DNA from 2 places in the Mesorhizobium sp. M1088 genome. Region 1 is predicted to be linked to the other one. Evidence: predicted binding sites of a transcription regulator. Region 1 holds the regulator's gene; the other holds the start of a gene.
The links. Region 1 encodes PhoB, which activates phosphate uptake and scavenging genes when phosphate is short. Its sites were predicted from a motif close to TGTCATNNANCTGTCAT; they were not measured.

Region 1 (14,974 bases):
GGCCGCATCAGCGCCCGCCTCCAGGACGATCGGTCCGGCCCCTATTAATTGTCTGACCACTTCGTTATGAGCGCTCATCGAAAACAGTTCCGGAATCTGCTGCCATGGCCCGGCCGCTTGCCGACGAAGACGAGGAAAAGCCGCTCGACCCCGAGGTCGAAAAGGTGCGGAGGAAGCTCGTCCGCTTCGTCGCCATCAATCTCGGCCTGCTGTTCCTCGCCCTTATGGTGGTGATCGCGGCACTTGTCTACAAAGCGCGCAACGCGCCGCCTGCCGCCCCTCCGCTAAGCAGCGACATCCAGGTGCCGATCGGCGAGACGGTCAACGGCGACATCGTGCTGCCGGTCGGCGCCAGGGTGATCAGCCAATCGCTGTCCGGCAATCACCTGTCGATCGACGCAGAGCTGCCCGACGGCAGCCGCGCCATCTTCGTCTATGACATCACCGAGCGCCGCATCGTTGGCCATTTTTCGATCAGGAACAAATGACCGGTTTTGCCGAACACCGCAGCATTGCCACGGTCGCGCTTGTCGTCGCAAATTATGACGAGGCGATCTCGTGGTATGTCGACCAGCTGGGTTTTGTCCTCACCGAAGATGTCGATCTCGGCGGCGGCAAACGCTGGGTCACGATCACGCCGCGCAACGGGCAGGGTGCGCGCCTGCTTCTCGCCGAGGCATCCGGCGATGCGCAAAGGCACGCCATCGGCAGCCAGACCGGCGGCCGGGTCTTTTTGTTCCTCGAAACCGACGATTTTGCCCGTGACCATGCGCTGATGCTCGAAAAGGGCGTCGAATTCCGTGAGGCGCCCCGGCACGAGACCTATGGCACTGTGGCGGTTTTCGCCGATCTTTATGGAAATCTCTGGGACCTGATCGAGCCAAAACGCTAGGCTTGCAGCGGATACTTCACCGGCGCGATCGGCAGCCTTAAGCCTAGTTGCTTTTTGCCAGCCGTCAGCCTATATCGCCGGTTCTTGAACGCGCCCATCGTCTAGCGGTCAGGACACCGCCCTCTCACGGCGGGAACAGGGGTTCGATTCCCCTTGGGCGTACCAAGTCTCTCCAAGCTCTCGGCAAACCATCAATCCGATCCATCGCCTCGGGTCGCGGCGGATTTGGCTCATTGCCGCTTCTGGTGCAGCGGAGCCGATTGCATTAGCATTGCATCGTGGGTCTTGAGGCACAGCGTTAGCGGCGCGCAGAACGTCGCGCTGAACAGGGCAGTCAATGCCACGCGGGGAGGAGCCAGATACAGAAACTACAATCGCAAGGCGTCCATCACGCCTGTCGGCACCGCCTGGAGCCGACCTGAGCTGCAGCTGCCGGCGGCGGATCGTTTTGGCGAACTCGGCGAAGGCGCCTCTCCCTCGAAGGGTAGATGCCGGGAAGGCCCTTAGCACCGGCCAGCGAAGCTGCGCGCGACGCGCATGGCTGGGCTCTAAACGCGCCATACTCCAGTTGCAGTATCGTAGCTTCTTTGCCGTTCGAATTTCTCTCAGTCATGGCTTCGCACGATACCAAGATATGCTGCGAACGACACATCCACGGCGGGCTCAACCATTCGATCTATTCCGGCAAGCCGAAAAGTGTTTGCGCGCCTGCTATTCCTCCGAGCGGATGACTGCCCATGGCGATCATCGGCTCGGTAGTTTCTGCCTCGAACACTGTCGACGCGAGCACCGTCCGTCCCAACGGCTTGCACAGCCCTTCGATGCGGCTGACAAGATTTACAGCCTTGCCGATCGCGGTGAAGTCCAACCTGCCGGCAGTGCCGATATTCCCCCAGAGTATCTCGCCGACATGCAGGCCAATGCCAAATCCGAGCTCAGGGCCGCCATTGCGGCGCCGAGTTTGGTTGACATGATCTATCCCGGCGCGCGTGGCCTTCACGGCGCGTACCGCAGCGTCACATGCGGCATTTGCATCGCGCTCGCCAATCGGGAAAATCGCGAGGACGCCATCACCTATAAACTTGAGAACCTCACCACCAAATGCATGCACCGCGCCGGCGACGCAATCGAACCAGGCATCAAGTACCAATACGATCTCGTCTGCATCATGAACCTCGGATAGATCGGTGAAACCTCGAAGGTCCGCGCACAGAAGCGCAGCCCGTATCGTCTCTCCCTTTACTCGACGAGAATGACCGTTGAGCACATGTGCTGCACTGCGCTTTCCCAAATATGCTTCGAGCAATGCGCGTTTCGCGGACCGTTCTGCGAGTGCGGTCATCGGAGCCGCAGCAAACCGGGAGATTTGCCGCAGCAGCTCTGACTGCGCCTCATCCGGAGTATGATCGAACGCCCACACCAAAGTCGGTGCGACACCGCCCGCTCGCTCGTCGAACACGATCGCCCGCGTCGTGCCAAGCCACTCCCGCAGCACGAGCCGGGGATCGGCATTCTGGCGGTCGGCGCCTATCCCCAAAGCCTCGACCACTTCACCCCCAGGCGCTCGCCAGAGCCAGATACGGCGTGAAATGATTGGGTCGGGAGCATCCTGCGCCAGCGCGCCGGCGACGATCGGCAAGCCGTCTTCCATCAAATGCGTTGAGAGCTGCAATAGAAGTCGCCCACCGTCGCCAATATGCGCGGCGTCGTCCAGAAGGAATGAAAGCGACTTTGCGAGAAGCATGGGTAGAAGGTCACTCGGCACCGGCTTATGCTTACGCCTCGAACATCTTCTTGCAACTCCCCACATTCGCTTCAATCATGCAGGTATTCGCTGCGGATGTGACCTGGAGTGAGCGATGGCGGAATCGGTTTACACAGAGATTGAGGTCGCCGCGCCACAAGCGACCGTGTTCGCGCTTTTGACGGATCCGGACCAGATCGTGCGATGGATCGGGACCGAAGCGAATTTGGATGCAACGCCGGGCGGTCTGTTCCTCGTCAATGTCGGTGGTCGCCATATGGCGCGCGGTGAGTTCACCGAGGTGATCCCGGTCCACCGTCTTGCCTACAGTTTTGGCTGGGAAGACAACGAGACCGTGCCGCCCGGCTCCAGTCATGTCGAGATCGACCTGATCGCGAGGGATGCGGGGACACTGATCCGCTTCACGCATAGCGGACTGCCGAACGCAAAGGAGCGTGACAGCCACCGAAGGGGATGGGAGCACTACCTCTCAAGGCTGAAGATCACTGCCGATGGGGGACATGTCGATCCCGACGTGCCGATGAAGAATATGTGATTTTCATCTAAGGGCTGCGGATGCCCGTAATCCGAACCAGGCGCGGCATGCGTCAACGAGGCCCCCTTTTGACCTGCCGTCGCCAAACCGGCCGCGCTCGGGAAACCAGCGACCTGCGGGCCGCCGCACCATTACAGCTGCCGGCGACGGATCGTTCCAGCGAGCTCGGCGAAGGCGTCCGCGATCCGGGTGCCGCTCTTGGCGCCTGCGCGGAGTTCTTGAAACTCAGCGCTTCTGGCGCAACGCCTCGGATTGAATTAGCATCCGTTCATCAAAGCTCCGGCCGCACTCCTGCAGGATGCGGAATGCGGAGCGCAGGCGAGCGAGGCCGGGCGCGGTCACATGCCGGGCGCCGATCCAAGCGCAACTGGGCATCCGAACTTCCGTTCGGCGGCAAGACGGCGTGGCCGGGAGGAGTCAGATGCAAAAGCTGCAATCGCAAGGCGTTCATCACGTCACGCTGGTCGGGGCCGGGCGCCAGACTTCCATCGATTTCTGGGAGGGCGTGCTCGGCATGCCTTTCATCTTCGAGCAGCCCAATCTCGATAAGGCAAGCGAAAGCCATCTCTATTTCGATCCGGGCGACGGCCGGCTGATCACCGTCTTCACCGACGAAAGCCGCACGCCGGTCAAGCGGCGCACGCCGACCGACACGGGCTGCGTCCATCATATCGCTTTCGCGGTGTCGCGCGTCACCTTTCTGCAGGCGGTTGCCCGGCTCGACGAGCGCGCCATCAAGCACAGCGGCGTCAAGGATCGCGGCTTCATGGACTCGATCTATTTCGAGGATCCGCTCGGCCTGCTGATCGAACTCGCCTCCTACCGTTTCGAACCGCCGGCGGGCTTCACCCATGCCGACGTGCTGATGCAGGCGCACAAGATCCGCGTCGCGCGCGGCGACTACAACATCGCCGAAATGCACCTTGCCGATGCGATCCAGGCGCTTGTCGAGCGCTCGCGCACGACGTTGTCGGAGGATCGCGCACCGAAAAATCCATATTGACGACACGCCGAACAAAGGGAGGATACAATGGCGAAGACAGCAACCAAGAGTGCCACGAAGCCCGCGGCCAAGGCAGCCAGGCCAGGAGCGAAGCCGGCGGCCAAAGCCGCCGCCAAGCCAGCGGCGAAAGTGGCAAAGCCGGCGGCCAAGGTCTCCGCCAAGAAGCTGGCGCCGAAGGCCAAGGCGAAACCGGCGAAAAAGCCCGCGCTCTCGCTCAGCATGCTGAAGCCCAGCGTCAACAATATGAGCGTTCGAGTGTTTGCACGCGCCGCCGGGCTCGATCATTCCGAGACCGACGTATGGGGTCTCACGCGCTCGCCCGAATACATGGCGCGAAACCCGGCCCATCTTACGCCGATGATCGAGGACAAGGGCCTGCCGAGAGGTGTCTTGTGGGAAAGCTGCGCCATTATGCAGTACCTCGCCAACAAGCACGGGCTGGAGAAACTATATCCCAAGGCGCCGGCCAAGCGGGCAATGATCGACAGTGCCATGTTCTACCTGATCGGGACGCTCTACCCCTATGTGGCGCGCGCCACATATCCTGTGCTGAATTTCCCGCAATATGCCGGCGAGGTCGGCCAAAGCGACGCCCACCCCGACAAGAAGTCGGAAGCCCAGAAGGCCGCTATAGAAGCGATAGCCGAGCCGCTGGAGGTGTTTCACAGCTTCTTCAGGAACGGCAAGCCGTTCATCGGCGGCAAGAACCCGTCGATCGCCGACATCCGCCTGGCGGCGACGCTCGAATTCCTCGCCGTCATCGACTATGCGCTGCCCCAATGGGCAAAAGACTATATGGCGGCGATCGAGAAGAAGCTCGGCAAGGCCTATGCTGAGCCGGCCGGCGACGTGCGCGGCTATATCGCCTATGTGCGGTCGCAGGCCAACGCCTGAGGCACATGCAGGCCGGCGATCGTCCGCACGTTCTGCGGGAGCCGGTAATGATCTGAGGTAATTCTTTCTTACTCTCCCCTGTTTGCACGATGTGGGGAGCTTAAGGTTTCGTTAACCGAAACCCTTTCTACTGGTATCCACCTCCAGCTTGCGACCACGGATGTACTGGCGCGGATGGAAAGCAAAGGTCGGCTGCTCGCCGGCCTTTGCTTATTGCAGCCCTGCCGAAGTTTGCGGCTGACGGCGCTTCACGACGCCTGAATGGCTGATGAAGCGCGTTGCCGGCATCTTGCCATCGCCGATGTGAGCCCTACCATCGAAGTAGTCCCGTCCTCGATGGCGGTTCAAGGACAGAGGCCCTGTCATGAAAAGCATTGCTGGAATGATGGTGATTGCAGGCGCCATACTGGCGGATGCAGCCGGTCAATCGAATGCAGCGACGCTCAACACCATGCCCGAGGTCGGGGCTGCCATCCAGGCGTGCTGGACCCCGCCGGCGAATGCCGGGAATTCCACCGTTACCCTGAGCTTCAGCTTCAGGCGCAATGGCACGCTGATCGGCCGGCCCAAGCCGACCGCCATCCGCGTGGCCGGCGACGAGAAGGCACGGCAGGCTTTTGTCGATGCGGCGATTGCGGCCGTGGACCATTGCCTGCCATTGAGCCTTTCACCGGCGCTGGCTGAAGGCATCCCGGGCAAGGTGTTCACTCTGCAATTCAACTCGCCCAAACAAAAACAGCCTGCAACGCGCGTGCAGGCTTCGCCTTGATCTTTTCCGACAACCGGATTCCACTTTTCGGGACCTAATGCATGTCGCGCGCGGCGGTTTTGCGACAACGACATGCATTAGACAAGAACCTAAACGCGTCGCATGAGGCCCGGTCGACCGCGATGCGCTTTAGTGTCGCCTTCGTCTCGCCTCGACATGTCGCGCCAGTTCCGGCATCTCGAAGACATAGTCGCTCCAGGCCGAATCCGGTATCTGGCCGGCGAGTTCCAGCAAAAGCCTCTGCTCGTGGTCGAGTGGCCTCGGTGCGCGTTCATGGTCCAACCCAAGTGAATGGAACAGATTCCTGGTCAGGTCCGCGACAGTGAAGTGGATCGACATTTGCGGTCTCCTCCTTTGGCCGCTCAACGCCGATCCCAGGGCTAAGGTTTCAGCAACGGCCGGCCGGTAACGCCGGATTGATCGCGATGCCGAACCCGCCGCGCACATCAAAGCTTCGCCGTGGCGGGCGTCCGCCGGCGTTGCTGCCGTTTCGTCTCAATCTTGAAATAAAAATGTAATATTGAATTTACACGAGGGGATCTAATACACTAGAGCTAAAGTCTCTGGTGGCAGTTTGATCTACTTCAATTAGGAAAAACTGATTTAGCTAGTACTTATCCATAGTCGACAAAGAAATCCTGTTCTCGGTGCAACAAGGATAATGGTCGTTCCAATGACACGCTTCTGGCCCCTCACGATTCTGATGCTGGTGTCGGCAATAGCCGTTGCGCTCGGCACATCCTTCTCCTATGCGGATAGCTGCGGTGCCATCAGGAGCCAATTGCTTTCGGCGGGGCGCAGCGGCGGGACCAGCCCCGAGCTTGCCCAACTGCGCCGGCAACTCGCCGCGATTCAAAAGCTTGAGAGACAACGCAGATGCACGGCGAAAACCGCCGGCTTCTTCTTCAATCCCTGCGCCGACCTAGTCAGCAGCAAGGCGGAGGTGCAACGGCAGATCGCCAGACTGTCGAATTCGAGCAGGGACACGTCCGGACTGAAGGCCAGGTTTGTCGCGCTGGGCTGCGCCGCCCCCGCTGCCAAGAAACAGCCGGCGCAGCAACGCACGGCACCCAAGGCCCAGTCCGCAGGCACAACAATTGGCGGCAATCGGATGCTGTTTTGCGTTCGCTTGTCGGACGGATATTTCTTCCCCGCGCCAAAGTCGCAATTCGCCAAGAACGACGATCTGAAGGAAACGGTCGATCAGTGCCGCTACATCTGCGACGATGCCGGCGTCGACCTCTATACGCTGGGCGATGCCACTCGCGAGACCGAAGAGATGGTCGCGCTCGAGTCGGGAAAACCCTATGTGGAGCTACCTGCCGCGTTCCGGTACCGCGACGACGCGAACTTCAAGGCCTGTGACGTCAAGCGCTATTACCAGCGCGTTGCCGAACTCAGGGCACGAACCGTGACACCGGCCAACATGAGCAACGCCATCATTCCGTTGCCGACCGCAAAGCCGGATCTTGGCGTCGTCGCGGAAATTCCTGAATCCGGGATCGAAACTGCCGGTGCGGCTCTCGCAGGGGCAAAAACGTCGGTTTTCGAGGTGCCAGGGACTGCCCAGCATCAGTCGATCGAGAAAGCGATCGGCGCGCGGCCGGTGAGAGTGGTCGGGCCGGCCTTTTTCCCGGCGGACTGACCAGGGCGGGCGATGTTCCGAGACGGCTGGCCGGATAGCCGCTTCAAGGCCTGGAGCCGTGCGCATCGACCGACGTCGGCTGGTTATTCGCAGACCATGCGGGCCCGTTTGCCGGGCTCGCTGACATTCTTGCAAGTTAGCGGCTTCTTCGGCTCCGGCGACAGCATGGGCGGGTTGTTGGTGACCCTCCTCCGAGGCGTTGCAACGGAAGCCGCGCTCCTGCGCACCGCCGGCCCTTTCGGCGTTTGCGGCGCCACTGGAAAGACGTCGGTCTCCAGTTGCGACTGTTCGGCTTGGGCCTGCGGCGAAGGCCTGTCCCAGAAACGGCGAACATCGAGCGGCTTGGGAATGATGACGGTGCCGTCATAGCTGCGCGCGCAGCCGCTTCCCAGAGGCAGCGCCAGGCACAGGAAGACAGGCAGAATCCGTCGAGACATCAGCAATACCCCTGCAAGCTTATAACGCTGCTTCGGCCTAACCGACAACCGGCGGAATAGGGCGAAGGGAGTAGATACCGTGAAGTAGAAGTCGTCGCACTTCCAGTGGAAGGCGTTGCTCGAAGATCGAGCGCCGGGTCGGGCGCGGATGGAGGTCCAGCGCGAGTTAGAACCTTGCGATTCGTCAACGCTTCCAGCGTAAGGCCATGGTGCGATCGCACCATACCAAAGCCGCGCTCAGTGGCGACAATGGGATGTTCGAAGTTCCGCTCCTCCAGTTACGGGCGGGAGCAGCGACCGCCGGCAAGAAACAGGGTCAGATTTACCCCAACGGACCTGTTTCGGCGATGGCGCGGCCATGACACGTTCTGGCTGCATGCAACGCGCTCCCGTCCGGCTTTTTTCTTTTAAAGCCAGTGGCTGCGATCGCCGAGCAGACGATGCCGGCCGGAATTCACGCAAGCTGCTGATTCCAGCGGCAAACCGCGGCCCATGCCGACAAAAGCCCGCGGCCGCTCCTTCTTAACCCGGCTGGACGTCGTTACCGGAGCGACATGAAACTGTCATGCGACTGTAATAATCGGGGGCTATTGGCCTCAGCGGGCGCCGGAGGAATGGCGCCGAGAGACCATATTCCGAACAGGAGCAGGCCACATGAGATATTTCATCCGCTCGGCGGCCGTTGCGATTGCAATGGCTGCGGCGACGACCACCCTCACCCTGTCCGCCGCGCTCGCCGCGGACATCTCCGGCGCCGGCGCCACCTTCCCCTACCCGATCTATGCGAAGTGGGCCGACACCTACAAGAAAGACACCGGCGTTGGCCTTAACTACCAGTCGATCGGTTCCGGCGGCGGCATCAAGCAGATCAAGGCCAAGACCGTTACCTTCGGCGCTTCGGATGCGCCGCTCAAGGGCGACGAGCTTGAAGCGTCCGGACTGGCTCAGTTCCCGATGGTGATGGGCGGCATCGTTCCCGTCGTCAATCTCGAGGGCATCAAGCCGGGCGAGTTGGTTCTCGACGGCCCGACGCTGGCCGACATCTTCCTCGGCAAGATCACGAGCTGGGATGACGAGGCGATCAAGAAGCTCAATCCCGACGTCAAACTGCCTTCGCAGGCGATCGCGGTCGTTCACCGTTCGGATGGTTCGGGCACGACGTTCAACTTCACCTATTACCTCGGCGACGTCAGCGCGGACTGGAAAGAAAAGGTCGGCGTCGACAAGGCCGTGGAATGGCCGGTCGGCATCGGCGCCAAGGGCAATGAGGGCGTTGCCAACAATGTCTCCCAGACCGGCGGCGCGATCGGTTATGTCGAATATGCCTACGCCAAGCAGAACAAGCTCATCCACACCGATATGATCAACAAGGACGGCAAGAAGATCGAGCCCACCGCGGCGGCGTTCTCGGCGGCAGCGGCCAATGCCGACTGGAGCTCGCAGCCGGGCTATGGCGTCATCCTCGCCAACGAGCCGGGCGCCGAGTCCTGGCCGATGACGGCGGCAACGTGGATCCTGCTCTACAAGAAGCCGGATGATGCCGCGACCACCGGCGAAGCGCTCAAATTCTTCGCCTGGGCATACGACAAGGGCGACGAGATGGCCGGCGAGCTGGACTACGTTCCGATGCCCGACAAGGTGGTTGAGAGCGTCAAGGCCATGTGGGCCAAGGAAGTCGTCGGCGACGACGGCAAGCCGCTCTACTCGGCTATGTAATCTCCTCCAGGGAGGGCGTCGATGGCGCCCTCCCTGTTGCCTTTAATCGCGAGGACCCAATGACCATCGCTTCCGATGCCATGCCATCATCTGCAGCAGCCCGGGCCAGGGAAGCTACTGTGCGGCGCTTCGCGCTCACAGATGCCATATTTCGCGGACTCACCCGCGCTTCCGCAATCCTTGTGCTGGTCATCCTCGGCGGTGTCGCCATCTCGCTGTTTGCCGGCTCATGGCAGGCGCTGTCGTCGTTCGGTTTTTCTTTCCTGACGACTGAGAGCTGGAATCCCGTTACGGAAAAATTTGGCGCACTGGCGCCGATCTACGGCACGCTGGTGACGGCGGCCATTGCCATCCTGATCGCGGTTCCGATCGGCATCGGCATTGCAATCTTTCTCACCGAGCTCTGCCCGCGCCCGCTCAGGCGTCCTATCGGCATAGCGGTCGAGCTGTTGGCCGGCATTCCTTCGATCATCTACGGCATCTGGGGCCTGTTCGTGTTCGCGCCGTTCCTGCAGACGACGATACAGCCCTTCATCATCAACATCTTCCACGGCGTGCCGGGACTATCCAGCCTTTTCGCCGGCCCTCCTTACGGCATCGGCCTTCTGACCTCGGCGCTGATCCTCGCCATCATGGTGCTGCCCTTCATCACCTCGATCACCAAGGACGTCTTCGATACGGTGCCGGCGGTGCTGAAGGAATCGGCCTATGGCATCGGTTGCACGACCTGGGAAGTGACCCGGCGCGTGGTCATTCCCTATACCCGCATCGGTATCATGGGCGGCGTCATGCTTGGCCTCGGCCGGGCACTCGGCGAAACCATGGCGGTGACTTTCGTCATCGGCAACGCACATCGCATCAGTGCCTCCCTGTTCGCGCCGGGCACGACGATCTCGGCGACCATCGCCAATGAATTCACCGAGGCCGACGGCGACCTCTACACCTCCTCGCTGGTTTCGCTCGGCCTGATCCTCTTCGTCATCACCTTCCTGATCCTCGCCGCCGCCCGCTATATGCTGATGCGGATCGACGCCCGTACGGGAGCCTGACCGATGTCGACATCCTCATCGCTCCACAGCCGCCGCAAAGCCAGGAATTCGGTGATGATGGCGCTTTGCGTCGTCGCCGCCGGCATCGGGCTTGCCTGGCTGGCGCTCATTCTCGGCGCACTGGTCTATAAGGGCACAGCCGGGCTTTCGCTCGCGGTCTTCACCGAGATGACGCCACCACCGGGCGAGGCCGGCGGCTTGCTCAATGCCATCACGGGCAGCCTGCTGATGACGATCATCGCCGTTGTCGTCGGCACGCCGATCGGCGTGCTGGCGGGAACCTACATGGCCGAGTATGGACGCTTTTCGCGCATCACCACCGTCGTCCGCTTCATCAACGACATCCTGTTGTCGGCGCCGTCGATCATCATAGGCTTGTTTGTCTATGAGCTGATGGTGCGGCCAATGGGACATTTCTCGGCCATTGCCGGCGCCGTTGCGCTTGCCATCCTGGTCATTCCGGTGGTCGTGCGCACCACTGAAGACATGCTCAACCTGGTGCCGAACGCGTTGCGTGAAGCCGGTGCCGCGATCGGCGCGCCGCGCTGGGTGGTGATCCGTTCGGTCGCCTACCGCGCCGCATTGTCCGGCATCGTCACCGGCATATTGCTGGCGATAGCACGCATTTCCGGCGAGACGGCGCCGCTGCTCTTCACCGCGCTCAATAACCAGTTCTGGAGCAGCAATATCAACGCGCCGATGGCCAGCCTGCCGGTGACCATCTTCCAGTTCGCTCTCAGCCCTTACGAGGAATGGCAGCAACTGGCGTGGACCGGCGCACTCATAATCACCCTGACGGTTCTGGGCTTGAGCATCCTCGCCCGCAGCCTTACCGGACGCAGAGAGGACAGATGACACAGATGTTGTCCCCAGACATGACGATGGCCGAAACGGTCGCCGAGAAGACGAAGATCGAGGTCAAGAATCTCAACTTCTACTACGGCCAGAGCAAGGCGCTGAAGGACATCAGCCTGTCGCTGCCCGAGCGCAGTGTCACGGCCTTCATCGGCCCTTCGGGCTGCGGGAAATCGACGCTGCTGCGTGTGTTCAACCGCATCTATGAGCTCTACCCAAAACAGACGGCCGAGGGCCAGGTGCTGCTCGACGGCAAGAACATTCTCGACCGGTCGCAGGATCTCAACCTCCTCAGGACCAAGATCGGCATGGTGTTCCAGAAGCCGACGCCCTTCCCGATGTCGATCTACGAGAACATCGCCTTCGGCGTCAGGCTCTACGAGAACCTCGGCAAGTCCGAGATGGACGGCCGCGTCGAACAGGCGTTGAAGCGCGCCGCGCTGTGGAGCGAGGTCAAGGACAAGCTCAACGCCAGCGGCTTGAGCCTATCCGGCGGCCAGCAGCAGCGGCTCTGTATCGCCCGCACCGTGGCCGTGAAGCCGGAAGTCATTCTGCTCGACGAACCGGCTTCGGCCCTCGACCCGCTGTCGACTGCCAAGATCGAGGAACTGATCGACGAATTGCAAGCCGACTACACGATCGTCATCGTCACCCACAACATGCAGCAGGCGGCGCGCGTGTCGCGCCAGACGGCCTTCATGTATCTGGGTGAACTGGTCGAGTTCGACCGGACCGAGAAGATCTTCACGTCGCCCCGCGAGAAGCGCACGCAGGACTACATCACTGGCCGCTTCGGCTGAGCCGTTCCGATCATGCATATGAGGACAGGACCATGGGCGAACACACAGTCGCTTCTTTCGACGAGGATCTCGAGCAGATCAGCAAGCTGATCCGCGACATGGCCGACCTCGCCGGTTCGATGGTCGGCGGGGCGACCAAGGCGCTGTTGAATTCCGACAACGTGCTGGCGCAACGCGTCGTTTCCGACGACGCCATCATGGATGCGCGTCAACGCGAACTGGACGACCGCGCCATCACCCTGATCGCCAAACGCCAGCCGATGGCCCACGATCTTCGCCATGTGGTCGGAGCGATCCGCATGGCGGGCGACCTCGAACGCATCGGCGACCTTGCCAAGAATATCGCCAAGCGCGTGAGTGCGGTCGGCCTCAGCGCCACGCCGCGGGACCTGTCGCATTCCATCGACGCGATGGCGCAGCTGGTTCTCATCCAGGTGCAGGGTGTCATCGAGGAATATGCTGCAGGCGATGCGGCCGCGTTGGCCAAGCTTCGTGCCGCCGACGAGCGCATCGACGTCAAATACACGTCCGTGTTCCGCGAGCTGTTGACCTACATGATGGAAGATCCGCGCAACATCACCGCTTGCACGCACCTGCTGTTCTGCGCCAAGAATCTGGAGCGGATCGGCGACCATGTCACCAACATCGCCGAAAATGCGTATTATGTGCTGACCGGCGAGCAATTGCCGGTCAATCGTCCGAAGCAGGACGAAACGACAATGTCCGCACCGGTGACATGATGGGGGTGCCCAGCCGATGATCGCACCACGCATAATGGTGGTGGAGGACGAGGAGCCGTTGGGTGTGCTGCTCCGCTACAATCTCGAATCCGAAGGCTACCAGGTCGAGGTGGTGACACGCGGCGACGAAGCCGAGATCCGTTTGCAGGAGAATGTGCCCGACCTTTTGGTGCTCGACTGGATGATACCAGCGGTTTCCGGCATCGAGCTCTGTCGTCGGTTGCGGGTGCGCCCCGAAACCGAGCGGCTGCCGATCATCATGCTGACCGCGCGCGGCGAGGAGAGCGACCGGGTGCGCGGTCTTTCGACCGGCGCCGACGACTATCTGGTCAAGCCGTTTTCGACACCGGAATTCATGGCCAGGGTCAAGGCGCTGCTGCGGCGCGCCAAGCCGGAAGTGCTGTCCAGCGTGCTGAAGGTCGGCGACATCGTGCTCGATCGCGAATCGCACAGGGTCTATCGCAAGAAGAGCGAAATCAGGCTCGGGCCGACCGAATTCCGGCTGCTCGAGTTCATGATGCGGCATCCGGGCCGTGTCTTCTCGCGCAGCCAGTTACTCGATAATGTCTGGGGGGAGACAATCTACATCGACGAACGCACCGTCGACGTGCATGTCGGGCGGCTGCGCAAAGCCGTCAACAACGGCCGGATGCCGGATGTCATCCGCACCATCCGCGGCGCCGGCTATGCGATCAGGGAAGATTGACCCGCCTGGTCAGGCTACGTTCTTTCTGACGCTGGGCCTCATTTGCGCGCCCGGCGCGAAAATCTCCTGGTCGACGAAGCTTAACGCCCGCATCGCGCAGCCTTCGCGGATCAGCGGCAATTCGTTCGGCTCTGTATCGAAGGAGATCGAGCCTGAATGCTGGCCGCCGGCGGTCTGGGCGATTGCCTTCCGCAAGGCCGGCTCGATCAGATCGAAGGCGGCGGCACTGGCGCCGACCATCGCGACCGGTGCCGGATCGATCAGCGCGAACAGCGAGCCGAGACCGAAACCCAGCGCTTCGCCGGCCTTGCGGTAGGCCTCGCGTTCCGGCCCATCTTTCTCGCGCGCCCGGGCCGCCAGTGCTCGCATGTCGGCGTCGCTGACGTCGGCGACCGGTTCGCTGTCTTCGCTCATCTGCCTGGCGTTGCGCCAGATGGCGTAGTTGCCGGCATACGCCTCGATGCAGCCGCGCCGCCCGCAACGGCAGAGCGCGCCGCCCGGACGATGGATCATGTGGCCAAATTCGCCGCCCGAGGAATGCGTCCCGGTGAACAGTTCGCCCTTCAGCACCAGCCCCATGCCGATGCCATGCGAAAGCAGGATGGCGATGAAGTCGTCGCGATAGCGATCCGGATTGCGCCAGCGCAAAGCCACCGCCATCATGTTGCAGTCGTTCTCCACCGTTGCCGGGATGCCGAATTCGCCCTCCAGCATGTCGGCAAAGGCGATGTCGGTCTGCGGCGTGATCGGCGACCACAGCATGGCGCGTGCAGGGGAGTCGGTAATGCCCTGAATCGCCAGGGCGATGCGGGCGACACTGCGGACGTCAAGGTCTGGATCCTGCAGCCGGCGCCGGACGATGGCCATGCATTCACGGATCAGCTCGTCGCGCGGCATGGTCAGCGTGTCCAGCCGGCGCTGTTCCTCGGCGACCACCTGTCCCGTATAGTCGATAATGGCGGCCGACAGGAAATTCAGCGACAACACCACGGTCAGCACCGCCGCCGCTTCCGGATTGAGGGCGAGGCCGACCTGCGGACGACCGCGTTTCAACGAAACGGGCTCACTTGCCTTGCTCTCGGCGAGGATGCCTTCCCGTATCAGGTCGGAAGAGATCGCCGATATGGTCGAATGACTGAGGCCGGTGGTAGCTGCGATCTCAGTACGC
Region 2 (14,974 bases), on a different contig from region 1:
CATTGTCAGCGCCATCTTCGATGAAATCACCGACGCGCTTGCCGAGGGCAACCGGGTCGAGTTGCGCGGCTTCGGCGCGTTTTCGGTGAAAAATCGCCCTGCCCGCACCGGCCGCAACCCGCGCACCGGCGAATCCGTAGAGGTCGAGGAGAAATGGGTACCGTTCTTCAAGACCGGCAAGGAATTGCGTGAAAGGCTGAACGGAGGCAAGTAGGCGCCGCGCCCGCCGTCCCGCTCCGATAGCAGTCCCTACGGAAAAACATGTTCAATCGCTTAATCCTCATCGTGGTCTTCGTGCCGCTGGCCATCATCCTGATCGCGCTGGCCGTTGCCAACCGCGAACCGGTCGCCTTCACGCTCGACCCGTTCAATCCGGGCAACCCGGCGCTGACGCTGACCTTGCCGCTGTTCATATTCCTGTTCCTTGCCCTTGCCATCGGCATGATCGTCGGCAGCCTGGCGACCTGGATCAAGCAGGGGCGCTATCGCAAGCTGGCGCGCCAGCGCGGTGCCGAGGCCGAGAATCTGCGCCAGGCGGTAAGCCGCGCGCCTGCCGCGCCTCGGGGCCCGGCTTTGCCGAAGCCGACAAACTGAAGCGTCTTTGACATATCTTTCGCGGAGCCTTTCATGCTGACCATTTCGGCCGCCGAGGTCGACAGCGCGCTGACCTTTCCCGGCCTGATCGAGACGCTCCGCGCCGCCTTTCGCGACGGCGCCGTACAGCCGGTGAGGCACCATCATACGATAGAGCGGCCCGACGGCGCCGCTTCAACGCTGCTTTTGATGCCGGCCTGGACCGACTTCAACACGGCTGGCACCTCCGCCGGCGGTCACATCGGCATCAAGATCGTCACCGTGTCGCCCGACAACAACGCTGTCGGCAAACCCGCGGTGATGGGCCTTTACCTCTTGCTCGACGGCACCACCGGCGAGCCGCAGGCCATGATCGACGGCCAGCGGCTGACGCAGTGGCGCACGGCCTGCGCCTCGGCGCTGGCCGCCTCCTACCTGGCCCGCGAGGACGCCTCGCGGCTGCTCGTGGTAGGCGCCGGCGCGCTGTCGCCGTTCCTGGCGAAGGCGCATTCGGCTGTGCGGCCGATCACCAGCATCCGCATCTGGAACCGCACGCCGGCCAATGCCGAAAAGGTCGCTGCAAGATTGCGTGCGGAAGGTTTTGCGGCCGAAGCCGCAGGCGATCTCGACGCCGAACTCGGCCAGGCCGACATCATTTCCTCGGCGACCATCACCACCGAACCGCTGGTCAAGGGCGCCTTGTTGCGACCCGGAACGCATGTCGACCTCGTCGGCGGCTTCACTCCGGCGATGCGCGAAAGCGACGACGACACGGTTGCGCGGGCCCGCGTCTATGTCGACACCCGCGCCGGCGCCACCAAGGAAGCCGGTGACATCGTCCAGCCGCTGGCCTCCGGCGTGTTGAAGCCGGAAGCCATCGTCGCCGACCTTTATGAACTCACGCGCGGCCAGAAAAAAGGCCGGCAGAACGACGACGAGATCACGCTGTTCAAGTCGGTCGGCGCAGCCCTCGAGGACCTCGCCGCCGGCATTGGCGTGTATCGCGCAAGCGTAGGGCAGTAGGGCAGTAGGGCAGTAGGAAACCGCACTGATCGTGCGGCGCCGCGCCAGCTATATTTCCTGTCACGTACTCCCCTACTGCCCTACTGCCTTACTCCCTTTGCCAATAAACCCGCAGCCGATGATTGTCGGGATCGAGCGCGACGAAGGTCCGGCCGAAATCCATGTCGGTCGGGCTCTGCAGGATTTTCAGACCCCGTCCGGCCCAATCGGTGTAGGTGGCATCGACCGCCTCCGGCGTGTCCAGCGCAAAGACGATCTCGGCGCCACCGCCTGCTGCCGCGGCGGCCGGTTCCACGGTGTGACGCGACCAGAGGCCGAGCTTGAAGCCGTTGTCGAGCACGAACAGCACGAAGGTCGGCGAGGTCTCGACCGGCTGCCGCCCAAGCAGCGCGCTATAGAAGGCGCCGCTTTGCTCAGGCTTGTCGACATAGAGGATGACGAAATTGGGCGGTGTCATGAATTGCTCTCCAGATCGTTTCGACTGGAGGAGCATACCGTACGCCACTGCCAGATTCTGGCAGCAGTCTCAACTGAGCAGCAGCCTTAGCTTGGCGTGTCGAGCGTCGCCCGCCATTCTTTGAGCAGCACCTGACGGCGGCGCGGATAGCGCATCTCGGTGGCATTGAGGCCGGATATCCGGTCGGCGCGAAAGTGCCTGAAATCCTGGCGCATCTCGCACCAGGCCGCGACGACGCGCACCTTGTCGAAGAAGCCGAGTGCGAACGGCCAGACGGTGCGCTCGGAGGCAGCGCCGCCGGCGTCGCGATAGACAAAGCTCAGCTTACGCTCCTCGCGGATGGCCTGCCGCACCACGCCGAGATCGATGCCTTCGGTGACCTCGGTGCGCGACCCGACCAGCAGCGTCGAGGCGTCGAGCTCTTCGCGCAAATCGTCCGGCAGCACCGCCGCGATCTTGGCCAGCGCGTCGGTGGCGGCGTTCGCAAGCCGCCAGTCCGGCTGCTTGGCCACCCAGCGCGAACCGAGCACGATCGCCTCGATCTCCTCATCGGTGAACATCAAGGGCGGCAGCATGAAACCGGGCCTGAGCACGTAACCCAACCCCGCCTCACCCTCGATCGGCGCGCCCTGCCCCTGCAGCGTGGCGATATCGCGATAGAGCGTGCGGATCGACACACCCATTTCGCCCGCAAGGCTGCGGCCGCTGACCGGCCGGCGATGCCGGCGCAGGATCTGGATCAGGTCGAGCAGGCGTTCAGCACGGGACATGAATCATGACCTGGTTTCAATCACGATAGAGCCCCAGCGCTTTCGGCGGCAAGCGACATGGGTGGCGGACGGGAACGTCTGCGTCCTGACGCCGTTGTCTGGCCACTATGGATATGCGCGGGTTCCTGTTGTTCTGGTCGGTTTTGACCGCCATCGTCGCTGCGCTCAGCCTCGGACCATCCTTCGCCCATGTGCTGGAATCGGTGCCGCGGCTGACCAGTTGGCCGCCTTCGCTCTGGCGTGAAACCACTGTCTTCAACGCTGAGTTCCAATTCTTCGCGGTTGTCGGCGCACCGCTGGACGTGGCCGCGATCGCCTGTCCGGGGCTTCTCGCCTGGATGCTGCGCAGCGACCGCCCGGCATTCTGGTGGATTTTGGCCGCCACCGTGCTTTATCTGATGGCCCTCGTGGCGTGGTTTACCCTGATCAAACCGGCAAACGATGTCCTGGCCACCTGGGTGCCTGGACCGATCCCGGACAATTTCGAAAGTATCCGGAGCAGTTGGGAAACCGGCCATATGGTCGTCACCGGCTTCAAGGCCGTTGGTTTCATAGCGCTCGCAGTCGGCCTGCTGGCGATCAGGCGCGGCTGATCCGGTTGCACACGTCGGCAGCCCTTTTGTTGCGCCGGTCAATGTGCTGTGGCAGAAGCGGCGAGCCGCCGTCCGGAGATGCGCCTTCTTGAAACCTTTTCGCGACAAACGCCGCGACAGCCGCCCGCCCCCGAAGGGCGGGGCGGAGCAGCCGCGGCGGCGCTACGCCGGCCTGACCGCCGGTTCGGAGCCTAAACTGCAGGACCGGTCCGAGCCGAAAGCCGCGCCGCGCCCTCTATCCCGTCGCGATGGCGTGCTGCCTGCCGAACATCTGCCGCTGATCCTCGAGGTCGGCCCCAATCAGGACTACGCGTTGCTCGACAGCGGCGCCGGAGAAAAACTCGAGCAATACGGCCCCTACCGCATCGTTCGGCCGGAGGGCCAGGCGATCTGGCAAAAGGCTTTGCCGGCCAGGGACTGGGAGCGCGCCGACGCCATTTTCACCGGCGATACCGACGAGGAAGGCATCGGCCGCTGGCGCTTCCCCAAGACGCCGCTCGGCGAAACCTGGCCGATGAAGCATGACGGCATAGATTATCTCGGCCGCTTCACTTCGTTTCGCCATGTCGGCGTCTTTCCCGAGCAGGCCTCGCACTGGGACCACATGGCCGGACTGATCGCGGCGGCAAAACGGCCGGTGAAGGTGTTGAACCTGTTCGGTTACACCGGCCTTGCCTCCTTGGTGGCGGCGCGTGCCGGCGCCGAGGTCACCCACGTCGATGCTTCCAAGAAGGCGATCGGCTGGGCGCGCGAAAACCAGGAAATGGCGGGCTTGTCGCAAAAGCCGATCCGCTGGATCGTCGACGATGCCGTGAAATTCGCCGAGCGCGAGGAGCGCCGCGGCAGCCGCTACGACATCATCCTGTTCGACCCGCCCGCCTATGGCCGCGGACCGAAGGGCGAGGTCTGGCAGCTGTTCGAGGACCTGCCGGCGCTGACCGATATCTGCCGCGCGATCCTGACGCCGAAGCCGCTCGCCGTGGTACTGACCGCCTATTCGATCCGCGCCTCTTTTTTCGCCATCCATGCCCTGATGCGCGACACCTTCGCCGGCATGGGCGGCACGGTCGAGTCGGGTGAATTGATCATCCGCGAGAAGTCTGCCGGTCGGGCGCTTTCGACCTCGCTGTTCTCACGCTGGGTGGCCTGAATGAGTGCGTACGAACGGCACGCGGGCGCGCCAGGGCAGGTGAAGGAAGTCACCAGCCTCGCCAACCCGCTGGTCAAGGACATCAAGGCGCTCGCGCTGAAGAAATTCCGTGACCAGCAGAATGCCTTCATGGCCGAAGGCCTGAAGCTGGTCATCGACGCGCTCGATCTCGGCTGGTCGATCAGGACATTGGTCTTCGCCAAGGCCGGACGTGGCAATACGGCGGTTGAAAAGATCGCGGCGCGCACGGTCGCCGCCGGCGGCACCGTCCTTGAAGTTTCGGAAAAAGTGCTCGTCGCCATCACCCGCCGCGACAATCCGCAGATGGTCGTCGGCGTGTTCTCGCAGAAATTCCTGCCGTTGAAGGACATCCGCGCCCGTGACGGCGACGTCTGGGTGGCGCTCGACCGCGTCCGCGACCCCGGCAATCTCGGCACCGTCATCCGCACGGTCGACGCTGTCGGGGCCAGGGGCGTCATCTTGGTCGGCGAGACCACCGATCCCTTTTCGGTCGAAACGGTGCGCGCCACCATGGGCTCGATTTTCGCCGTGCCGGTCGCCAAGGCGTCGCCCGAAGCTTTTCTCGCCTGGCGATCGAGCTTTCCCGGCCTCGTCGCCGGCACCCATCTGAAAGGTGCGGTCGACTACCGCTCGGTCGATTTTTCAAAAGGCCCGGTGCTTTTGATGATGGGTAACGAGCAGCAAGGTCTGCCTGACGAGCTTGCCGCAAGCTGCGACAAACTGCTGCGGATACCGCAGGCCGGCCGCGCCGATTCGCTCAACCTTGCGGTGGCCACCGGCGTCATGCTGTTCGAGATCCGGCGCGGCGCGCTGAAGCTCGGCCCGGAGGACGCCAGATCGTGACATCTCAAACCGTGAAACTGCAAACCATGAAGTCCTGGAGGCCGTATGCTCTTCTGGTCGTCGCCGCGATAGCGCTCGACCAGTGGGTGAAATACCTAGTCGAAACCGGTCTTGCCTTTCAGGAACGGCTCGACCTTCTTCCGTTCCTGGCGCTGTACCGCACCTACAACACCGGCATCGCGTTCTCGCTGTTTTCGTCCTTCGGCGACACCGGCCTGGTGGTCGTCGCGGTTCTGGTGGTCGCTTTCGTGCTCTATCTTGCGGCCCGCACGCCGCCCGGCCACCTGCTTGCCCGCATCGGCTTCGCACTGATCGTCGGCGGCGCGCTCGGCAACCTGATTGATCGCGCAATCTACGGTCATGTCATCGACTATGTCCTGTTCCATACGCCGGTCTGGTCCTTCGCGATCTTCAACCTCGCCGACGCCTTCATTTCGGTTGGTGCGGTGCTGGTCGTCTTCGACGAACTCATTGGCTGGCGGCGCGGAGCGTCGAGCGATTGACCTCACTCGCCTGGCGCCGCACATTCTGATCTGCAAGCCCGAGGAGAAAAAATGCCCGAAACCTTCAAAGCCATCCTCGTTTCGCGCGACGCCGAGAAAAACCAGTCGGTCGCGGTGACCGAGCTTGCCGAGGCAGACCTGATGGAGGGCGACGTCACCGTCGCGGTCGAGGCGACGACGGTGAACTACAAGGACGGTCTTGCAATTACCGGCAAGGCGCCGGTGATCCGCCGCTGGCCGCTGGTGCCGGGCATCGATTTCGCCGGCACCGTCATCTCGTCTTCCAATCCTGGCTGGCGCAAGGGTGACAAGGTCATATTGAACGGCTGGGGCGTCGGCGAGACGCATTTCGGCGCCTTTGCAGGGCGCGCCCGCGTCAAGGGCGACTGGCTGGTGCCGCTGCCGGACGGCATGAGCCCGCATGATGCGATGGCGGTCGGCACCGCCGGCTACACCGCCATGCTTTGCGTCATCGCGCTGGAGCGGCACGGCATCGTGCCCGACCGCGGCCCGGTGGTGGTGACCGGCGCTGCCGGTGGCGTCGGCTCGGTCGCGGTCTCGATCCTGTCCAGCCTCGGCTATCACGTCATTGCCTCGACCGGCCGTGCTGCCGAAAGCCCCTATCTGATTGACCTTGGCGCCGCGGAAGTGATTTCACGCGACGAGCTCACCCAGCCCGCAAAACCGCTCGCCAAGGAACGCTGGGCCGGCGGCGTCGATGCGGTCGGCAGTCACACGCTGGCCAACGTTCTGTCGATGACCTCCTATGGCGGCGCCGTCGCCGCTTGCGGCCTCGCCGGCGGCATGGACCTGCCGGCAAGCGTCGCCCCCTTCATCCTGCGCGGCGTCTCGCTGCTCGGCATCGATTCGGTGATGGCGCCGAAGGCGGTCCGACTCGAGGCCTGGCGCCGCATCAGCGCCGATCTCGACCACGCAAAGCTTGCCAGCCTGTCGACGAGCATCGGCTTCGACGGCATCATCGGCGCCGCGCATGACATCGTCGAGGGCAAGATCCGCGGCCGCGTGGTGGTGGACATGTGAGCCCCCAAGGATAAAAAAGAGAGCGACCGCTAAAATTCGAGCGATCAACCACAAGCTTCGATAAGCTCTGTCTGGCAGGAGTTCCGTATGATTGCGGAACCCGGCATCAGAGAGGCGGAACCAGCCGAACGGGCCGACGGGACGGCCCCCGCGGCGCCAGGACGGCAGCTTGTCGCCGCGCCACCGCTGGCGCCGGAACTGCCGGCCTCCAACCGCGAAGGCCTGCCCTTCCTGACGCTCGTCGCCATCGTCGTGCTGGCAGCCTTTTCGCATCTGACCGGGGCGCCGATCTTCATCACTATCGGCCTTTTGGCGACAGCCATCGCCGGGCTCGCCATGCATCTGCGCAACAGGCGCACCGAGCGCCGCGCGGTGGCCCTGCTCGATGCCACGACCGCCCGCAGCCGCGCCGAAATAGAGACGCTGGCCGACCGCATGTGGGAGATGCAGGAGAGCGAGGAGCGCTTTCGCGGGCTGATCGATGCACTCGGCGATCTCGTCGTCCATCGTGACCGCGACGGCCACATTGTCTACGCCAACAAGGTTTTCGCCGACCTTGTCGAAACCGACCAGCGCGACCTTGCCGGCAAGACCCTGGCCGAACTAGGCATCGATGTCGGCATCGTCCCCGACGCCGCGTTTTCCGACCATGAATGCCTGAGTTCCACCGACGTCGCCATTCGCACGCCGGACGGCCCACGCTGGTTCTCTTGGATCGAGCTGTCGGTGCGCGACAAGGACAGCGGCGCCGTTTCGCATCGCGCCATCGCCCGCGACATCACCGCTCGCAAGCGCGCCGAATCCTCGCTGATCACCGCCCGCGAGCGGGCCGAATATGCGAGCCAGGCCAAATCGCGCTTCCTCGCCACCGTCAGCCACGAGATCCGCACGCCGATGAACGGCATCATGGGCATGGCCCGGCTTCTCGCCGACACCAGCCTTTCGCCCGAGCAGCGGACCTATGTCGGCGCCATCTCGACCTCGGCCAGCGCGCTGCTGGCGCTGATCGAGGACCTGCTCGACTACTCCAAGATCGAGGCCGGCCGCTTCGATCCCGAACCGCAGCCGATGTCGGTGCGCGAGATCGCCGACAATGTCATCGAGCTTTTGGCGGCGCGGGCTTTTGCCAAGGATATCGGCCTCGGCTGTCATGTCGAACCCGACGTGCCGCAGCTGATCACCGCCGACCCCGGCAGGGTCAGGCAGGTGCTGCTCAATCTCATCGGCAACGCCGTCAAGTTCACCGACAGCGGCGGCGTCCTGGCAAGCATCGCCCGCGTCCGCACCGAAACCACCGACCGCATCCGCTTCACCATCACCGACACCGGCCCCGGTCTGCGCGAGGAGGACATGGAGCGCATATTCGAGGACTTCGAACAGGCTGACGGCACCTCGACCCGTGCGCATGGCGGTGCCGGCCTCGGTCTCGCCATTTCCAAGCGCCTGGTGACCGCCATGGGCGGCACTATCTCTGTGTCAAGCCGGCTTGGCCAGGGGTCCGAATTCGTCTTCGAGATTCCCGCTATTTCCGCCGTCGAGGCGCCGCAGATCCGCCAGGACGCGCTGTCGGGCCGGCATGCCGTGATCGTGTCGAAGAACCTGGTCGAGGCCGAAGCCCTCGCCCGCACCATTCGCGCCAATGGCGGCACGGTCGATCTGGCCACCGCCGCCGCCCAGGCCACCCCTTTCGCCGAGAGCTGCGACGTGCTGCTGATCGATGCTGCCATGGAGCAAAGCGACGGCAGGCTGCTCAGGCGCCTGCGCCAGAGCGGATTTGCCGATTGCGAGGCAGTGACGCTGATCGCACCGACCGACCGTGGCATGCTTGGCGAGTTCCGTGCCAATGGTTACGCCACCTTCCTTGCGAGGCCGGTGCGCGGTGAGACATTGCTGCGCGTGCTTTTGACCAGCCACGCGCCGGTCGTCGCCGAGCCGCAACTGCAAAGGCGCGGCGCGCAGACGGGGCACGCCATTGGCGCCCGCCAGCACGGCCTGTCGGTGCTGATCGCCGAGGACAACGACATCAACGCCATGCTGGCCCGCGCCACGCTGCTGAAGGCCGGGCATCGCGTGAAAGTGGTCGGCAACGGCAAGGCCGCCGTCGAGGCGGTCATCAGCACCGGCCACAAGCACCGTTACGACGTGGTGCTGATGGACTTGCATATGCCTGTCATGGACGGCCTGGACGCCATCGCCGCCATCCGCCGCCATGAGGAGGAGACCGCGGTGCCGCCGGTGCCGATCATGGTGCTGTCGGCCGACAGCCAGGAAAAGACCCGCCACGCCGTGCTCGCTCACGGTGCCAGCGGCTTCGTCACCAAGCCGCTCGACCCCGATGCCCTGGTTCATGCGGTCGAAGGGCAAGCGGCCGCCTGAGGCACAACATCGACGGTTGATAGATTGCCCAGCCGACGAAGTATTGCCCGCAGAGCCGTATCACGGTACTGTCACAATCCTGTTGCACCTACACCGTATCCCCGTGCCAAGAGGGATGGCTCGAAGGAGAATCACTCGTGCATACAGTCATGCCGGAATGTGATGCTCGGCCGAACGCCAGCGGGCCTTTGCTCGTCGGCCGGAACGCCGATGCCGTCATAAAAGGCGCATCGCTCGGCCGCATCGGCAATCTCGAAGTGCGGCTCGCCCGCAACGAGGCCGAGATCGCTGCCGCGCAGGAAGTGCGCTACCGGGTGTTCTACGACGAGCTTGGTGCCAGGAAGGACCTGTTCCAGATGCAGGACCGCCGCGATGCCGATCGCTTCGATCCCCTCTGCGATCATCTCCTGGTCTTCGATACTTCGCTTTCCGGCCCCGAGCATCGCCGCATCGTCGGCACCTACCGCCTGCTGCGGCAGGAGATTGCCGCGGCCGCCGGCGGCTTCTATTCCGAAGGCGAATTCGAACTGACCAAGCTGATCGCGCGGCATCCTGGCCAGCGCTTCCTCGAGCTCGGCCGCTCCTGTGTTCTGCCCGAATACCGCTCGAAGCGCACCATCGAGGCGCTGTGGCAAGGCATCTGGGCCTATATCAACCATTACGGCATTGGCGTGATGACCGGCTGCGCGTCGTTCCACGGCACCGTGCCGGCGGCACATGCAGAGGCGCTGACCTACCTTGCCCACCACTGCCGGACGAATTCATCATGGGACGTGCGTGCCGTCGCCGGGCGCTATTGTTCGATGGATCTGATGCCGATCGAGGCCGTCAATACCAAGGCGGCGATCGCCGCGATGCCGCCGCTGGTCAAGGGCTATCTGCGCGTCGGCGCGCGCATCGGCGACGGTTGCGTCATCGACCGTGAATTCTCGACGGTCGACGTGTTCGTGGTGATGCCGGTCAAGGAGATCGGTGCCCGCTACGTCAATTATTATGGCGGAGAAGCGCAGCGGTTTGCGGCCTGAATAGGGGAGTAGGCGGAGAGAAGGCAAGGGCGCGAGTAGGCAATTGCTCTACTTTGCCCGACGTAGCGCTATTCCCTACTCCCGTACTGCCCTGTTCCCCTACTCCCCTAACTTACGCATCCTTCTCAGCCTGCTCGTTGACCGGCCCCGGCTCCACCGGCGCTTCGCTCGCCACATGCTTGGGGCCGCCCTTGGCGACGCCGACCATGGCCGGCCGCAGAACACGCTCGCCGATCGAATAGCCGGGCTGCACGACCTGCACGACCGTGTTGGCCGGTACGTCGGGATTGGGCACCTCGAACATCGCCTGGTGGAAATTCGGATCGAATTTCTCGCCCTCGGGCTCAAGCTTCTTCACGCCGTGGCGTTCCAGCGCCGACAGCATGGCGCGCTCGGTGATCTCGACGCCGTCGATCAGCGCCTTGAAGCCGGCATCGCCCGACGCCTTGGCCTCCTCCGGGATGGCATCCAGCGCACGGCGCAGATTGTCTGACACCGAAAGCATGTCGCGGGCAAAATTGGCAACCGCATAGGCGCGCGCATCGTGGACGTCGCGGGCGGTGCGGCGACGCAAATTCTCCATGTCGGCTGCGACGCGCAGCGCGCGATCCTTCAGCTCTTCGTTTTCCTTCAGAAGCCGCACAAGCGCCTCATAGTCGCCGTCGACGCCACCTTCCCTTGGCTCCGCGGCAGCCTCGGTCTTCTCGGCTTCATCGGGCGCGCGTTCGTCTTTTGCCTGGTCGCTCATCGCCGTTTCCCGTCATTTTCGAATGGTGTGGATTTGCGCCCGATATCGAGGTTTAGCGGCCAAAAATCAAGGGGCAAGCGATACTGCAGCCGCTGTCGCTGCTTGATGGCGGACGGCGCAGACCTTTCGATTTTAATTCAAACTTTACCGTACCCGACGGCTTTGCTTGCCGGGACACTACAATGCGGGAACCATTCCTCCCTTGGAAGAGTTTCGAAGCCGACACAGGATTTTGGATGATGCCCCGCAGGAATGGCGAAAAACGCGACGGGCTCGCCGCCGATATCCGGCGCCAGCTCGGCACCGAGGCGACCAAGCGCTTTCTGCGCACCTTACCGGCCTTCCGCACGGAGTCCGATATTCCCGACCGTCTGAAGGAATTGCTCGACCGCCTGGACGGCGTCGAAGCCAAGGTGGTCGCAGGCGGGCGCCGTCGGTAGACACCGTCGCCAGCAACGCGACCTGCGATTGCGGCCGCAATTCCTCGCCATCGCGCGACATTTACCCGCAGTAACTTTGCGTGATCTCCGCCTTGCGGCAGCGCGCCGCTCCGCCTATGTTTCATGATGAACATGATTTCCCCCGAAGCTGTGGCAAACAGCAAGCGCGCCTGGTTGAAGATCCTGTCGCGCTATAAAAAGCCCGACAGGCGTCGCAGCGCCGTCGAACTCGCCATCACCCTCATCCCCTTCGCCACGCTGTGGGCACTGTCCTCGGCCGCCTATGCCTATGGCCATTGGTGGGGTCTGGTCCTCATCCTTCCGGCAGCCGGCTTTCTGGTGCGTATCTTCATGATCCAGCACGATTGCGGCCACGGCTCCTTCTTTGCCAACCGCTATGCCGACGACTGGATCGGCCGCGTGCTTGGCGTGTTGACGCTGACGCCCTACGATTGCTGGCGCCGCGCCCACGCAACCCATCACGCCAGCGCCGGCAATCTCGACGAGCGCGGCACCGGCGACATCAAGACACTGACGGTCGCTGAATATCGGCAACTGTCATGGCGGGGCCGGCTCGCCTATCGCCTCTATCGCCATCCGCTGGTGATGTTTGGCCTTGGCCCGATATGGATCTTCATTTTCGAGCAGAGACTGCCCTTGGGCATGATGCGGGGCGGTTTCACCCCCTGGGTGTCGTCGATGTCGACCAATCTCGCCATCGCGGTCATCGCCGCGCTGCTCATCTGGTTCGTTGGCCCCGGCGCGTTCCTGGTCGTGCATTTGCCGATCGTCATCCTCGCCGGATCGGCCGGCATCTGGCTGTTTTATGTCCAGCATCAGTTCGAGGAGACGGAGTGGACAAAGGACTCCGAGTGGGAATTCCAGCACGCTGCCCTGCACGGTTCGTCCTATTACGACCTGCCGCCGGTGCTGAACTGGATCACCGGCAATATCGGCGTCCACCACGTGCATCACCTCTCGGCCAAGGTGCCATGCTACCGGCTTCCGGAAGTGTTGAGGGACTATCCGGAGCTGCGTGAGATCGGCCGCGTCACACTCCTCGACAGCCTGCGTTGCGTCAAGCTGGCGCTGTGGGACGAGAGTCGCAGCAAGCTGGTATCGTTCCGCGAAGCGCGGATGGCCGTGTAAAGCATACCGCCGCACCTAAAGCGCGTCGCGCTCGACCGGCCTCATGCGACGCGCTTTAGGTTATTGTTTATGCATGCCGTTATCGCAAAACCGCTGACACTTTTGCGTGACATGCGTTGGGGGTGCGGCGGGCTCCACATTCCGAGCTTAAGCCGCCCGGCGCTGGTCGCGCATCAGGATCTCGCCCTGGCGGATCTCGGTGCCCAGCACTTTCAGGCATTCGCGCATGAAGGCGGCAAGGCCCGGCCAGCCCTTGGCCGACACCAGATTGCCGTCGACATGGGCGCCGGTCGGCGCAACATCGATATAGATGCCGCCGGCCAGCGTGACTTCCGGCTCGCAATATTGCAGCGCCGCGACTTCCCTGCCGCGCACCACGCCGTCGACCGCGATCAGGATCTGCACGCCGTGGCAGATGGTGAAGATCGGTTTTCCCGTCTCATGGAAATGCCGCACCAGCGCCTGCACGCGCTTGTCGATGCGGATATATTCCGGCCCGCGCCCGCCCGCCGCGTAGACGGCATCGTAGTCGGCCGGATTGACCTCGGAAAACGTCTTGTTGAGGATGTAGTCGTGGCCGAGCTTTTCCGTATAGGTCTGGTGGCCCTCGAAGTCGTGCAGCGAGGTCTTCAGGATATCGCCGGCCTTCTTGTCGGGGCAAACGACGTGGACGGTGTGGCCCACCGCATGCATGGCCTGTTCAAAGACGAAAATCTCGTACTCCTCGCTGAACTCGCCAACGAGCATCAATATCTTCTTGCCAGCCATACCCGGTTCCTCCCTTGTGGCCACATTTATTCGGATCGCGAAATAATGGGCCTATCCTAAGGCGGAGAGGCGCAAAATAAAAGGCTGAATCGGGAATGTGGTCCGACCAGATAGGGCTTCTGGCCCTCTGGAGCGGATCAGCCGGCGCAAACCCGCCGCCAGGAATATTTCGGGCCTTTGGCCTCCGGCTTCACCGCCGGCTGATAGAACAGCGGCAGTCCGCCGGTGCGGCCTTGCTCGAGCCGCTTCAGCAGCACCGGGTGCGATACCTCGAATTCATCGAAGCCGACGCGCAGCATATGCGGCAGCTGATCGATCAGCACCTGCCCGGTGGCGCGCATAGCGCCTGCAAAATGATAACGGCTGCGCAGCAATTCGCCCTTGGAGAACGAGCGGCCGTCATTGAACGCCGGAAACGCCAGCGCAACCAGCGACAGCTGATCGAGCAGGCCTGCGATCTTCTCGAGCTGATCGCCGGGCTGCAGCAGCACACCGATGCGCTCCTTCGCCGACCGCCGCACCTCCGGATCGAGGCCTAGAAACGCCTGCAAGGGCAGGATGAAACGGCCATTGCCGACCAGCGCCTCGGCGCTTTCGGCATGAACCCACTCGTCCTCGCGGAACCCATCCGGTGTCCACAGCCGCATGGCGTTTTCGGCTATCAAGTCGCTCATCAAGAAAATTCCCAAGTCCAAAGATTCTAAAGTGCAAAACACCTCAGGGTGCGTTGAGATTCAGGTCAGGCCGAGCCGAAGGCGGGCGCGAAGCGACCAAACTGCGTGGCCTCCGAGAACCGGAGCTGAGCGTACTTTGGGTACGTGAGCGCCGGAAGCGCAGGAAGCCGCCGTTTGCAGGCCGGCTGAATATCAACATACCCTAAAGTGATGCGTCGGTCAGCGACCTTTCCAGCCCCGACAAGTGGATGCCGCATTCGGTCTTGGCGTGCCCGGCCCAGCGGCCGCTGCGCGCATCGTCGCCCGGTTGCACCGGCTGCGTGCATGGGAAACAGCCGATCGACAGATAGCCATAGGCGACCAGCGGGTTTTCACGCAGCGCATGCGCGCGCATGTAGCCGGCCTGGTCCGATGTCGTCCAGTGCGCCAGCGGATTGATGCGGATGCGCGAGCCGACCGCCTCGAACACCGGCAGCGCTGCCCGGGTCGCCGCCTGGAAGCGCTTGCGGCCGGTGAACCAGGCGCGGAACGGCTCGACGCCGCGCGCCAGCGGCTCGACCTTGCGCACGTCGCAGCAGGCGTCGGTGTCGGTCTCGTTCAGATTGCCGGTCGGGTCGATCCTTGCCAGCGCCGCATCGTCGGGCCTGATCACCCGGATATCGCTCAGCCCGAAATCGGCGGCCAGCGCGTCACGATAGCCGAGCGTCTCCTCGAAATGCTTGCCGGTGTCGAGAAAGATCACCGGCAGCGTGCGGTCGATCTCGGCGATCATGTGCAGCAGCACCGCCGAATCCGCGCCGAAGGACGAGACGGCGGCAAT

Region 2: a site for PhoB is predicted at 9,420-9,436, ahead of olsB (l-ornithine N(alpha)-acyltransferase). Genes of this name have one in related genera too.

Annotation. Positions count from the first base shown of each region.
Region 1 covers NZ_JAMYMO010000018.1:39,914-54,887, forward strand. The annotation lists gene NKH49_RS20405 (RluA family pseudouridine synthase) at 1-78, opposite strand, end outside; gene NKH49_RS20410 (fimbrial protein) at 105-488, shown strand; gene NKH49_RS20415 (VOC family protein) at 485-892, shown strand; tRNA gene NKH49_RS20420 (tRNA-Glu) at 983-1,057, shown strand; gene NKH49_RS20425 (adenylate/guanylate cyclase domain-containing protein) at 1,569-2,636, opposite strand; gene NKH49_RS20430 (SRPBCC family protein) at 2,752-3,192, shown strand; gene NKH49_RS20435 (VOC family protein) at 3,614-4,195, shown strand; gene NKH49_RS20440 (glutathione S-transferase family protein) at 4,223-5,089, shown strand; gene tolA (cell envelope integrity protein TolA) at 5,454-5,858, shown strand; gene NKH49_RS20450 (hypothetical protein) at 5,988-6,197, opposite strand; gene NKH49_RS20455 (DUF2865 domain-containing protein) at 6,532-7,503, shown strand; gene NKH49_RS20460 (hypothetical protein) at 7,587-7,940, opposite strand; gene pstS (phosphate ABC transporter substrate-binding protein PstS) at 8,595-9,656, shown strand; gene pstC (phosphate ABC transporter permease subunit PstC) at 9,716-10,705, shown strand; gene pstA (phosphate ABC transporter permease PstA) at 10,709-11,560, shown strand; gene pstB (phosphate ABC transporter ATP-binding protein PstB) at 11,557-12,360, shown strand; gene phoU (phosphate signaling complex protein PhoU) at 12,393-13,100, shown strand; gene phoB (phosphate regulon transcriptional regulator PhoB) at 13,117-13,806, shown strand; gene NKH49_RS20495 (ROK family protein) at 13,816-14,974, opposite strand, start outside.
Region 2 covers NZ_JAMYMO010000008.1:73,864-88,837, reverse strand. The annotation lists gene NKH49_RS12710 (integration host factor subunit beta) at 1-214, shown strand, start outside; gene NKH49_RS12705 (LapA family protein) at 262-594, shown strand; gene lhpI (bifunctional Delta(1)-pyrroline-2-carboxylate/Delta(1)-piperideine-2-carboxylate reductase) at 628-1,596, shown strand; gene NKH49_RS12695 (VOC family protein) at 1,685-2,053, opposite strand; gene NKH49_RS12690 (helix-turn-helix transcriptional regulator) at 2,140-2,823, opposite strand; gene NKH49_RS12685 (DUF1772 domain-containing protein) at 2,931-3,416, shown strand; gene NKH49_RS12680 (RsmD family RNA methyltransferase) at 3,505-4,566, shown strand; gene NKH49_RS12675 (TrmH family RNA methyltransferase) at 4,567-5,430, shown strand; gene lspA (signal peptidase II) at 5,457-5,933, shown strand; gene acuI (acrylyl-CoA reductase (NADPH)) at 5,985-6,974, shown strand; gene NKH49_RS12660 (PAS domain-containing hybrid sensor histidine kinase/response regulator) at 7,062-9,350, shown strand; gene olsB (l-ornithine N(alpha)-acyltransferase) at 9,500-10,375, shown strand; gene grpE (nucleotide exchange factor GrpE) at 10,488-11,123, opposite strand; gene NKH49_RS12645 (hypothetical protein) at 11,360-11,563, shown strand; gene NKH49_RS12640 (fatty acid desaturase) at 11,690-12,712, shown strand; gene NKH49_RS12635 (DJ-1/PfpI family protein) at 12,860-13,480, opposite strand; gene NKH49_RS12630 (DUF934 domain-containing protein) at 13,618-14,154, opposite strand; gene NKH49_RS12625 (phosphoadenylyl-sulfate reductase) at 14,357-14,974, opposite strand, start outside.